Regions from separate parts of the Kitasatospora sp. NPDC087315 genome, predicted to be linked through region 1. Evidence: riboswitches for the same ligand, from Rfam matches in the RefSeq annotation. Region 1 holds a riboswitch; each other region holds the start of a gene.
What was found. Region 1 has a riboswitch for cyclic di-AMP ahead of ACIO5D_RS07020 (transglycosylase family protein). Riboswitches for the same ligand answer to the same signal wherever they lie in the genome.
Positions count from the first base shown of each region.

Region 2: it holds a riboswitch for cyclic di-AMP, as region 1 does, so the genes downstream of both, ACIO5D_RS32965 (peptidoglycan DD-metalloendopeptidase family protein) here and ACIO5D_RS07020 (transglycosylase family protein) in region 1, are expected to answer to the same signal.
Region 3: it holds a riboswitch for cyclic di-AMP, as region 1 does, so the genes downstream of both, ACIO5D_RS02960 (transglycosylase family protein) here and ACIO5D_RS07020 (transglycosylase family protein) in region 1, are expected to answer to the same signal.
Region 4: it holds a riboswitch for cyclic di-AMP, as region 1 does, so the genes downstream of both, ACIO5D_RS14510 (NlpC/P60 family protein) here and ACIO5D_RS07020 (transglycosylase family protein) in region 1, are expected to answer to the same signal.

Region 1 is NZ_JBIUYD010000004.1:8,079-10,936, reverse strand. It holds gene ACIO5D_RS07025 (cytochrome P450) at 1-1,171, shown strand, start outside; cyclic di-AMP (ydaO/yuaA leader) riboswitch at 1,396-1,567, shown strand; gene ACIO5D_RS07020 (transglycosylase family protein) at 1,573-2,460, shown strand; gene eno (phosphopyruvate hydratase) at 2,705-2,858, shown strand, end outside.
Region 2 is NZ_JBIUYD010000030.1:37,204-40,061, reverse strand. It holds gene ACIO5D_RS32970 (DUF2470 domain-containing protein) at 1-122, shown strand, start outside; gene ACIO5D_RS32965 (peptidoglycan DD-metalloendopeptidase family protein) at 359-1,327, opposite strand; cyclic di-AMP (ydaO/yuaA leader) riboswitch at 1,331-1,489, opposite strand; gene ACIO5D_RS32960 (MFS transporter) at 1,885-2,858, shown strand, end outside.
Region 3 is NZ_JBIUYD010000002.1:14,286-17,143, reverse strand. It holds gene ACIO5D_RS02965 (hypothetical protein) at 1-129, opposite strand, end outside; gene ACIO5D_RS02960 (transglycosylase family protein) at 315-1,613, opposite strand; cyclic di-AMP (ydaO/yuaA leader) riboswitch at 1,600-1,770, opposite strand; gene ACIO5D_RS02955 (hypothetical protein) at 2,154-2,858, shown strand, end outside.
Region 4 is NZ_JBIUYD010000009.1:9,777-12,634, forward strand. It holds gene ACIO5D_RS14505 (NlpC/P60 family protein) at 139-1,176, shown strand; cyclic di-AMP (ydaO/yuaA leader) riboswitch at 1,534-1,688, shown strand; gene ACIO5D_RS14510 (NlpC/P60 family protein) at 1,699-2,858, shown strand, end outside.

The DNA of each region.
Region 1 (2,858 bases):
GGTGCACCGCACCACCCTGCCGAGCGGGGTGGAGGCCTGGCTGGTGACCAGGTACGCGGACGCCCGGCAGGCGCTCGCCGACGGCAGGCTCTCCAAGAACCCCGCCCACCACAGCGGGCAGGCGCACCGCACCGGCCGGGTGGGCATTCCGGGGGAGCGGCAGGCCGATCTGATGACGCACCTGCTGAACATCGACCCGCCGGACCACACCCGGCTGCGCCGGCTGGTGTCGAAGGCGTTCACGCCGCGCCGGGTGGCCGAGTTCGAGCCGCGGGTGCAGCAGCTCACCGACCGGCTGATCGACGGCTTCGCGGAGCGCGGCTCGGCGGACCTGATCCACGAGTTCGCCTTCCCGCTGCCCATCTACGCGATCTGCGACCTGCTCGGCGTGCCGTCCGAGGACCAGGACGACTTCCGGGACTGGGCGGGCATGATGATCCGCCACGGCGGCGGTCAGCGCGGTGGCGTCGGGCGCGCGGTACGGAAGATGCGGGCGTATCTGCTGGAGCTGATCCACCGCAAGCGGGCCGACCTCGGCGACGACCTGATCTCCGGTCTGATCCGGGCCAGTGACCACGGCGAGCACCTGACCGAGAACGAGGCCGCGGCGATGGCCTTCATCCTGCTCTTCGCCGGCTTCGAGACGACCGTCAACCTGATCGGCAACGGCACCTACGCGCTGCTGCGCAACCCCGGCCAGCGGGCCCTGCTGCAGGACTCGATCGTCCGCGGCGAGACCGCGCTGCTGGAGACCGGCATCGAGGAACTCCTGCGCTACGACGGCCCGGTGGAGCTGGCCACCTGGCGGTTCGCCACCACCCCGCTGGCCATCGGCGGGGTGGACATCCCGGTCGGTGACCCGGTGCTGGTGGTGCTCGCGGCGGCGGACCGGGACCCGGCGCGGTTCTCCGACGAGAACACCCTCGACCTGGCCCGGACGGACAACCCGCACCTCGGCTTCGGGCACGGCATCCACTACTGCATCGGCGCCCCGCTGGCCCGGTTGGAGGGCCGGGCCGCACTGGCCACGCTGCTCTCCCGGCTGCCCGATCTGCGGCTAGCCGAAAGCCCGGAGAATCTGCGGTGGCGCGGTGGTCTGATCATGCGTGGACTTCGTGAACTGCCGGTCGAATTCACCCCGGAGAGGCCGTCGTCCGAGACCGTCGACTGAGGTTTCCGGCGCGTCAGTCGGGTGCCGTCGACCCGCTCCACGTGGCCTGAATCACCATTAAACCGGACATAGCACCTCGGTTGGTAGGCGTATGACCACGGGCCGTAATTTCTGTGTGATGTGGGCGATATGAGCTTGTGATTGATGTGATGATCTGTCTAACCTCCCTGGAGTCCGCTGCTGCGGACCTCGTGCGCGGGACGCCGAATCCTGCCCGCCGCGTCACGGGAAATCGACCAGAACCCTTGGGCAGGGGCGGGGGAACCAGGTTTGTTGCCGTCCCCCACGGCTTGGGGTGAAGCCGCCCGCGCGGGCCGAGACGTTCCGCGTGACGCGGCCGGGCCACCTCCCGGTCCGAACCCGACAGCTCACCTCGCAGGCGTGCGGAGAGGGACATCTTCATGCTGTTCGTTGGAACTGGCCGTCACCGTCGTCGTACCCAGGCCGAGAAGGCCATCGCCGTCGCCGGTGTGGCCGGCGTCGGACTCGCGATGCCGCTCCTCACCGCCTCCGGTGCCTCGGCCGCGCCCGCCTCCACCTGGGACGCGGTCGCCCAGTGCGAGAGCGGCGGCAACTGGAGCATCAACACGGGCAACGGCTTCTACGGCGGCCTGCAGTTCACCTCCAGCACCTGGAAGGCGTACGGCGGCAACGCGTACGCCGCGCAGGCCAACCAGGCCAGCAAGGCCCAGCAGATCTCGGTCGCGGAGAAGGTCCTCGCCTCGCAGGGGCCGGGCGCCTGGCCGGTCTGCTCCCAGAAGGCCGGCCTGACCAAGGGCGGCGCCCCGGCCGCGGTCGACACCTCCGTCGCCAAGCCCGCCGCGCCGAAGCCGGCCCAGCCGAAGCCGGTTCAGCAGCAGGCCCAGAAGCCCGCGCAGAAGCCCGTCCAGCAGCAGGCCCCGCAGCCGGCCGCGAAGCCCGCCCAGCCCGCGCAGCAGAACACCCAGGCCCCGGGCTTCTCCGGCAAGGCCGGCTGGGACGCCGACGCGAAGGTGTACTGGTACCAGAACAACGGTGCCTGGTACTGGACCAGCCACCAGAGCGTCTACCAGCAGTACGCCGGCCAGGCCGCGAGCCAGGACTTCCGCCCGGCGGCCGCCCAGAGCGCCCCGGCCGCCGCGCCGAAGAGCGGTCACGGCTACACCGTCCAGTCCGGCGACACGCTGTCCACCATCGCCGCCGCCCAGGGCGTCTCCGGCGGCTGGCAGGCGCTGTACGACGGCAACCGCGGCACCGTCGGCGGCAACCCGAACCTGATCGTCCCCGGCCAGGTGCTCACCCTCGGCTGAGTCCCGCACCGGGCGACAGCGGGCGAAGGGGGCCGGATTCGGCCCCCTTCGCCCGCTTCCGGCCCCGTCCATGGGGCAACCAGGTGAACTACCGGTGGGTAGGCAGGCCACACGCTGAGACGGGACCGAGGTCAGCGTGGCCCTGAGAGCCCGTGCGGTTAGGCTCTGGTCGTAACGACTCCGCAATCGTCCCGCCGACATCATCACCGTCAGCCGGACCCCTGCTTCCGCTAGGAGATGCCTCGTGCCGTCCATCGATGTCGTCGTAGCCCGTGAGATTCTCGACTCGCGTGGGAACCCCACGGTCGAGGTCGAGGTCGGCCTCGACGACGGCAGCACCGGCCGTGCCGCTGTCCCGTCGGGTGCCTCGACCGGCGCCTTCGAGGCGCTGGAGCTTC
Region 2 (2,858 bases), on a different contig from region 1:
ACGGCCATCGCGACGTCCGTCTGGTCTTCCCCGAACCCGCCCGGGACGCGGACGAGTTCGGCCACCGGGTACACCAGCTGCTGACCGCCGCACACCGCGCGCTGCCCGCCCACCGGATCTGAACCAGGCCACCGGTCAACTGGGCTGACCAGACGTCAACTTCCCTTGGCGTCACGTAAAACGAAAACGGCCGGCCCGGCTCGCGAGAGGATTTCTCGCGAGCCGGGCCGGCCGACTGGGCGTGTCCCGCGCCCAGGGTGCCACTGTCGGTGCGGCGATCACCCGGTCGAGCGGTCACCCGACATGACCATCCCGAGTGGCCGTACGCCCCGCACCCAGCGGTGGTTCTGATGCCCGATCAGATGGCGACGCCGTGCGCCCGCAGGTAGGCGATCGGGTTGACGTCCGTGCCGTACCCCGCACCGGTGCGGATCTCGAAGTGCAGGTGCGGGCCGGTCACGTTGCCGGTCGCGCCCGAAAGGCCGATCTGCTGGCCGGCGGTGACGGTCTGGCCGATCCTGACGCCGATCGAGGACAGGTGCGCGTACTGGGCGTACTTGCCGTCGGCGAGCTTGATCTCGACCTCGTTGCCGTAGGCGCCGCCGTTGCCGGCCTTCACCACGGTGCCGCCCGCGACGGCGCGCAGCGGGGTGCCGGTGGAGACGACGAAGTCGGCGCCGGTGTGGTGGCCGGAGGACCACATCGAGCCGGCCACGCCGTAGGCGGTGCCGAGCTTCGGGCTGGCGACCGGGGAGACGTAGCTGGCGACGCCGGCCACGGTAACCGGGGCCGGGGTGGCGGGCTTGGCGACCTCGATCTTGGTCTGGACCGGGGTCTGCGGGGCGGGCTTGACCGGCTTGGCGGTCTGAACCGGCTTCGGCGCGGCGGCCGGAGCGGCCGGAGCAACCGGGGCGGCCGGCTTGGCGGCCTCGGCCGGAGCGGCGGCCTTGGCGCCGAGCGCGAGCTTCTGGCCCGGGAAGATCAGGTTCGGGTTGGCACCGACGACCGAGCGGTTCTGCTCGTACAGCGCCTGCCAGCCACCCTCGACCTGCTTGGCGTCGGCGATCTTCGACAGGGTGTCCCCGCCGACGACCTGGTAGCTCTGCTCGACCGGCGCGGCGGCCGGGGCGGCCTGCTGCGGGGCGGCGGCCGGGGCGGCGTCGGCGGTCGAGGAGTTGCTCTGCCGGGGCTTCGCGGCCGGCGCGGTGTGGGCCTGGGCGCTGATCGCGGTCACCAGCGGAAGGGCGAAAGCGGCGCCGGTGACGGCGGTGGCGATACCGATGCGGGCGGCGCGGGGCAGGGCGATACGACGAGCCTGTGCGGGCATGGAAGATTTCCTCTCCGACGCCTACGAGGTGAGCTGTCGGGTTCGGGCTGGAGTTGCCCGGCCGCAATGCGGCTTCACCCCAAGCCGGACCGTGAATTCCGGTCCGGCGACTTACCTTTGGGTCCCCCGCTCCTGCCGTACAGAGTTCAGTTCGCACCACCGGGCAGCGGCAGGACTAGGCGTTCCACCCGGTGGCCGCCCGGGCCGTGGCCGGGCGGTCGCTGAACTAAAACCCATCCGTACGGGCTAAGCAATGTCGATCACGTGAAGTCACCACAAAGCCCCGAGGCGTCGTGACACTCCGAATGATCGGCTGCACGGTACGCACACAATCCATTGACCTGGAGCGACCGCCCGGCGACACTCCGCCGATATCCGCGTCAGTACGCACGCGATCACCTACGGAATGCCATTCGCCGACACACCCCCCGGTGACCCTTGTCACGTCGGCCCGCGGGGCGCACGATCGGGCGGTGGCCACCTCCGAGGCCGGCACCCTGCGCCTGGGCACCGCGCAGGGTCGCTGGGTACTACTGGCGACGGTGCTCGGCTCCAGCATGGCGATGCTCGACGGCACCGTGGTGAACGTCGCCCTGCCCCGGATCGGCGCCGATCTGGGCGCCCCCCTCGCCGCCCTGCAATGGACGCTCAACGCCTATCTGCTGACCCTGGCCGGGCTGATCCTGCTCGGCGGCGCGCTCGGCGACCGCTACGGCCGCCGCCGGGTGTTCCTGATCGGCGTGGTCTGGTTCGCCGTCGCCTCGGCGGCCTGCGCCGCCGCGCCCACCATCGGCGTGCTGGTCATCGCCCGCGCCGTGCAGGGCATCGGCGGCGCCCTGCTCACCCCCGGCTCACTGGCGATGCTCCAGGCCGTCTTCCACCCGGACGACCGCTCGGCGGCGGTCGGCCTCTGGTCCGGCCTCGGCGGGGTGTCGGCCGCGGTCGGGCCGTTCCTCGGCGGCTGGCTGGTGGACGGCCCCGGCTGGCGGTGGATCTTCCTGCTGAACGTCCCGCTCGCCGTCCTGGTGGTCGCGGTGGCGGCCCGGCATGTGCCGGAGAGCCGGGACGAGAGTGCGACCGGCCGGTTCGACGTCCTCGGCGCACTGCTCGCCGCCCTGACCCTGGGCGCGATCACCTACGCGCTGACGGCGGCCGGTGGAGGGGTGTCCGCGTCCGTCTGGGTGACCGGCGTGGCCGGCCTGCTGCTGGGGGCGGCCTTCGTCTCGGTGGAGCGCCGCAGCCCGGAGCCGATGCTGCCGCTCGGCCTCTTCTCCTCCCGGCTGTTCACCGCGGTGAACCTGGTCACCCTCTGCGTGTACGCGGCCTTCAGCGGAGTGTTCTTCCTCCTGGTGGTGCAGTTGCAGACGGTCTCCGGGTTCTCCCCGCTGGTCTCCGGGCTGTCCCTGATCCCGGTCACCGTCCTGATGCTGGCCCTGTCGGCACGCGCCGGGCGGCTCGGCAAGCGGATCGGCCCGCGGCTGCCGCTCACCGTGGGTCCGCTGCTCTGCGCGGGCGGTGTGCTGCTGATGCT
Region 3 (2,858 bases), on a different contig from region 1:
GGTGCGCCGGCCCCGGGCGAGGTGGTCGCGCGGGACCAGTTCGACGGCGTCCTGCGGGTTCGTGGTGCCGGAGAGCGTCATCGCGTCGATGGCGAGATCGGCGTCGAGCGTGACGGTGACCTGGGCCATGTGACTCCTCCTCGGGTACGGAGCAGCAGCATGCCCTGCCGGCGCCCGCGTTGACCACCGGTGGCCCCGCCGGTACCCGGCCGGTGCGCGACGGCCGGGGGAGACAGGCCGAGGCCCCCGGGGAGAGCGACCAGACTCTCCCCGGGGGCCTCGGGGTCGGGGGCGTGCCGGGCACGCCCGGCGGGTCAGACCCGGCCGGCGAAGTCCGGGGCCCAGTTGGCGACGGTCTGGGTCCGCACGCCCGAGCTCGGGTTGGCGGCCTCGACGTACTTCCCGCCGCCGATGTAGATCGCGACGTGGTAGACGCCGGAGTCCTTGCCGTTGTTGGACCAGAACAGCAGGTCGCCCGGGAGCAGGCTGTCCAGCGAGACGTGGGTGCTGGCGGCGGCCTGGTCGGCGGCGACGCGCGGGACGGAGACGCCCGCGGCGCGCAGCGCGGCCTGGGTCAGACCGGAGCAGTCCCAGCCGCCGTTGCCGGTGCCGCCGTAGATGTAGGCCTGACCGACCTTCGACTGGGCGAAGGAGACGGCGGCGGCCATGCTGCCGGTGGCGGTCTGCGCCGGGGCCTGGGTCTGCGCCGGGGCGGCGGGCTTGGCGACCGGCTTGGCGGCGGGCTTGGCGGCGGGGGCCTGCGCGGCCGGGGTCTGCGCGGCCGGGGTCTGTGCGGCCGGGGTCTGTGCCTGGGTCTGCGCGGCCGGCTTGCCGGTGGAGGCGCCGGTGGCGCCCTGGCCGGACTGCTGGGCCTGGCCGCCCTTGCCCAGGGCGAGCTGCTGGCCCGGGTAGATGACGTGCGGACCCTGGGTCAGGGTGCCGCGGTTCAGCTCGTACAGCCGCTCCCAGCCGCCCTGGACGTTGTTCTTGTCGGCGATGGAGGAGAGCCAGTCGCCCGCGATGACGGTGTAGTCGGTCGGCTGGGCCTGGCTGCCGCCCTTGGCCTGGGCGGAGTCGGCGGGGGCCTGGCTCTTCGCCGGGGCCGGGGTCTGCGCGGGGGCCTGCGGGGCGGGCTTCGGCGCGGGGGTGGCGGCCGGGGCGGCCGGCTTGGTGGCGGCCGGCTTCGCGGCGGCCGAGGTGTCGACGGCGGCCGGGGTGCCGCCCTTGGTCAGGCCGGCCTTGACGGAGCAGACGGGCCAGGCGCCGGGGCCCTGCGAGGCGAGGACCTTCTCGGCGACCGCGATCTGCTGGTCCTTGGTGGCCAGGTGGGCCTGCGAGGCGTACGCGGTACCGCCGAAGGCGGCCCAGGTGCTGGAGGTGAACTGCAGGCCGCCGTAGAAGCCGTTGCCGGTGTTGATGGCCCAGTTGCCACCGCTCTCGCACTGGGCGACCTTGTCCCAGGTGGCGACCGGGGCGGCGGAGGCGGTGCCGGTGGTGAGGCACGGGACGGTCAGGCCGACACCCGCGACGCCGACGGCGGCGATCAGGCGGCGGGCGCGACGGGGCAGACTGGTGCCGTTGACGGGCAGCATGAAGACGCGATCCTCTCCCACGCCTGCGAGGTGAGCTGTCGGATTCGGGCTGGAGTTGCCCGGCCGCGCCGTGGCGCGGCTTCACCCCTAGCCCTGAACCGGTTTCGGGAACCGGTCCGGGGCGACTTACCTGTGGGTCCCCCGCTCCTGCCGTGGTGCGTTTCTGCGCTGCCAGCACAACCGACGGCAGGACTCGGCGTTGCGGATGGGCTGGGTTCGTGTAGCCACGAACGGGGAGCACGTTAAGCAGACTCCCGTTCAAACCGCAAACATGTGTGATGCCCGTCACGGTTTACGGGTGAGGGGTTGATTGGCTGTCCACCATGATCAGAAATGACCGATTTTCGGCAACGCCCCTGCGGCCGGACCCAACTGCCTGTGCTTCAGGACGTCAGTACCGACGCGGCCGTCCGGCGGGAGGGCTGCGCGGTGATGGCCAAGGACGAGGACCCGCGTGCCGGGCGCCCGACCGTCAGGCCTCGGGGGGTGCACCGCCGGGCAAAACGCCGCAGAGTGGACATATCGCCCGAACGGCCCCGAACTCCCGTACGCCGCCGGACGATGCTGCGCTGGCCGGCGGTCGGCACGGTGTTCGCCGCGGTCGGCGGCGAGGAGATCCTGCGGCGCTCGCTGACCGGGCGGACGCAGCCCGTCGCGGCCACCGGCATGCCCGGTATGCCCGTGGCCCCGGACGGCCCCACCGACGCCGCCGCGGCCCCCGCCGAGGGCGCGGGCATGGACCACCGGCCCGCCGGGCCGCCGCCCGTCGGCACCTCCGGGGCCGGGCCCGCCGCCGCACCGACCGTCGACCTGGCCGGCCGCCGCTGGTCCGACCCGGCCGGCTGGGGCGGTGCGGTACCCGGCCCGCGGAGCGCCGTCCGGATCGCCGACCGGGTGCTCCTCGACACCGATGCCACCGTGGGCTCGCTGCTGGTCGAGCCGACCGGCGTACTCACCTTCGCCGCCGACCGCACCCTCACCCTCGCCTCGGACGGCAACGTCGAGATCCGCGGCACCCTGGCACTCGCCCCCGAGGGCACCGCCGTGCACACCGTCCGCTTCCCGTCCGTGGACGAGCGGCGCTTCCAGGGCGACGGCGCCAAGGTGGTCGACACCGACACCGACACCGACACCGACACCGGGCTCTGGGTGACCGGCGCCGGCTGCCTGCGGCTGGACGGCGCGGCCAAGACCGCCTGGGTCCGCGCCGACCGCGAGCTGCGGGCCGGTGACACCTCCATCGGCCTGGCCGCCGAGCCCACCGGC
Region 4 (2,858 bases), on a different contig from region 1:
AAGTCAGGCCGCCGGTGGAGGTTCACGCCATCGGGGGAGTGGCGGAAAGCGTGGATCTTCACTAGGGTCTGGCGTCAAACCTATTTTCCGGATCCTCACTCAAACGGGTGAGTCCGTTGGAAGAAGGAACCGATCACTTTGGCCTCCCACCGCCGTCCCAAGCAGCCGAGCCGCGCGCGGGTCTCCGTGCTCACCGCTGCCGCTGCGACCGCGGTCGCCCTCTCCGCCCAGGTCGGCGCCCACGCCGCGCCCTCCCCCAAGAAGGAGGACGTGAAGGCGCAGATCGACCAGCTGAACGAGGAGCAGGAGCAGGCGGCCGAGAAGTACAACGGCGCCAAGGAGCGGGCCGACCAGCTGCGCAAGCAGGCGGACCAGCTCCAGGACCAGGTGGCCCGCGGCCAGGACCAGATGACGCAGCTTCAGGCCGGGCTGGCCGAGGTGGCGGGCGAGCAGTACCGCACCGGCGGCATCGACCCGTCCGTGCAGCTGATGCTCTCCTCCGACCCGTCGGGTTACCTGGACAAGGCCTCCAGCGTCCAGCAGGCCAGCTCCAGCCAGTCCGAGGCGCTCAAGGGCCTGCAGGACCAGCAGCGCCGCCTGGACCAGCAGAAGGCCGAGGCGGCCGCCGTCCTCGCCTCCCTGGACAGCACCACCAAGGATCTGAACCAGGCCAAGGCGGACGTCAACCAGAAGCTCAAGGAGGCCCAGACGCTGCTGAACTCGCTCAGCGCGGCCGACCGGGCCGCCCTGAAGGCGCAGCAGCAGCAGGACGACCGGGCCTCGCGCGGCAGCGAGCGCACCGACCTGAGCAGCCTGCCGCAGGCCGGCGGGTACGCCGGGGTGGCCGTCGCCAAGGCGATGAGCAAGCAGGGCTCGCCGTACGTCTGGGGTGCCATCGGGCCGAGCACCTTCGACTGCTCCGGTCTGATGGTCTGGGCGTACAAGCAGGCCAATGTCTCGTTGCCGCGCACCTCGCAGGCGCAGGCCGGCGTCGGCACCCGGGTCCCCTCGCTGGACCAGGCGCAGCCCGGTGACCTGATCATCTACCGCGACGACCGCAGCCATGTCGCGATGTACATCGGCAACGGCATGGTGGTGCACGCGCCGCACACCGGTGACGTGGTGAAGGTGATGAAGGCCGACGCGATGAAGATCAACGCCATCCGCCGGGTCTGACGGTTCGTCGATTGGGGGCAGAAGCCCCCGATCCAGACATTCCCTGATAGGTCGACACGCCCGGCCGGGCCGGCCCGCTGCTGTGATGTGGGACACGCCCCGGTCGGGCGCTCTCGACCCGCATTGTGAGTAATGATCAGCCCCGCGTGCGGTTGTGATCACATTCGGTCATATTCACAAATGAACTTGGGTATTCTTCCGTCTTTTTTCTGACAAGGATTTGAACGGATCACGGTTCTGTTACTAGGGTCATGCCTCGAACCACCGTGCAGTCGATCACCCATCCCGGGTGACGGCGGGGGTTACCGTCGAGTTCGTGAAGCAGCGGGGCAGGTGACTGCCCGACGGGGAGTCCAGCAGTCGGGGACGCTGTGGAGCGGAGCCGGGGAACCAAGTTCCTCCGGGGTGAATCGGCGCCAGGTCGACCGGTGGAACGGTCGGTGAGGCGCCGTAGGGCACGCTTCCGGCCCGAACCCGTCAGCTCACCCGGTAGGCGGACGTAGGAAGAAGGAGTCCGCCTTCGTGGCGTCCCATCGTCGTCCCAAGCCCGCCGGCCGTGCCCGCGTCTCCATCCTGACCGCGGCCGCCGCAGCGGCCGTGGCCCTCTCCGCGCAGTCGGGCGCGCACGCCGACCCGACGCCGACCAAGGATCAGGTCAAGGAGCAGGTCGACAAGCTCAACGAGCAGGCCGAGGTCGCCACCGAGCAGTACAACGGCGCCCAGGCCAAGCAGCAGGAGCTGCAGAAGCAGGTCGGCGAGCTCCAGGACAAGGTGGCCCGCCAGCAGTCGCAGGTGACCGATCTGCAGGGCGGCCTCGCCGAGATCGCCGGCGAGCAGTACCGCAACGGCGGCATATCGCCGACCGTTCAGCTGATGCTCTCCTCCAGCCCGGACAACTTCCTCACCCAGGCCGGCACCCTGACGCAGGCCGGCAGCTCGCAGTCGGGCCAGCTGAAGGAGCTCCAGGAGCAGCAGCGCAGGCTCGACCAGGACCGCACCGAGGCCCAGAACAAGCTCGGCGAGCTGGAGGCCACCACCCAGCAGCTGAAGGCGTCCAAGGAGGAGATCCAGGGCAAGCTGGCCAAGGCCCAGGAACTGCTCAACACGCTGACCGAGCAGGAGCGCGAGGCGCTGCGCGCGGCCGAGGAGAAGGCCGCCGCCGAGGCCAAGGCCAAGGCGGACGCCGCCAAGGCGACCGCGAAGGCCGAGGCCGACCGGGCATCCCGCGACAACGGCCGCGGCGACCTGGGCACCCCGTCCTCCTCGCCCGTCACCAAGCCGTCGGCGTCGTCCACGCCGTCCACGTCGTCCGCGCCCAGCGCCCCGGCCGCCAACGGCTCGCGGGCCGCCGCCGCGATCGCGGCCGCCGAGAGCAAGCTCGGCGCGCCGTACGTCTACGGCGCCACCGGCCCGAACTCCTTCGACTGCTCCGGCCTCACCAGCTGGGCGTACGCCCAGGCGAACGTGTCGCTGCCGCGCACCTCGCAGGCCCAGGCCAACGCCGGCACCCGGATCGGCTCGAACATCGCCAACGCCCAGCCCGGCGACCTGGTGATCTTCTACGGCGACAACCACCACGTGGGCATCTACGTCGGTGGCGGCCAGGTCATCCACGCGCCCAAGCCCGGCGCCTCGGTCCGCTACGAGTCGGCCTCCAACATGCCGGTCTCCACCATCGTGCG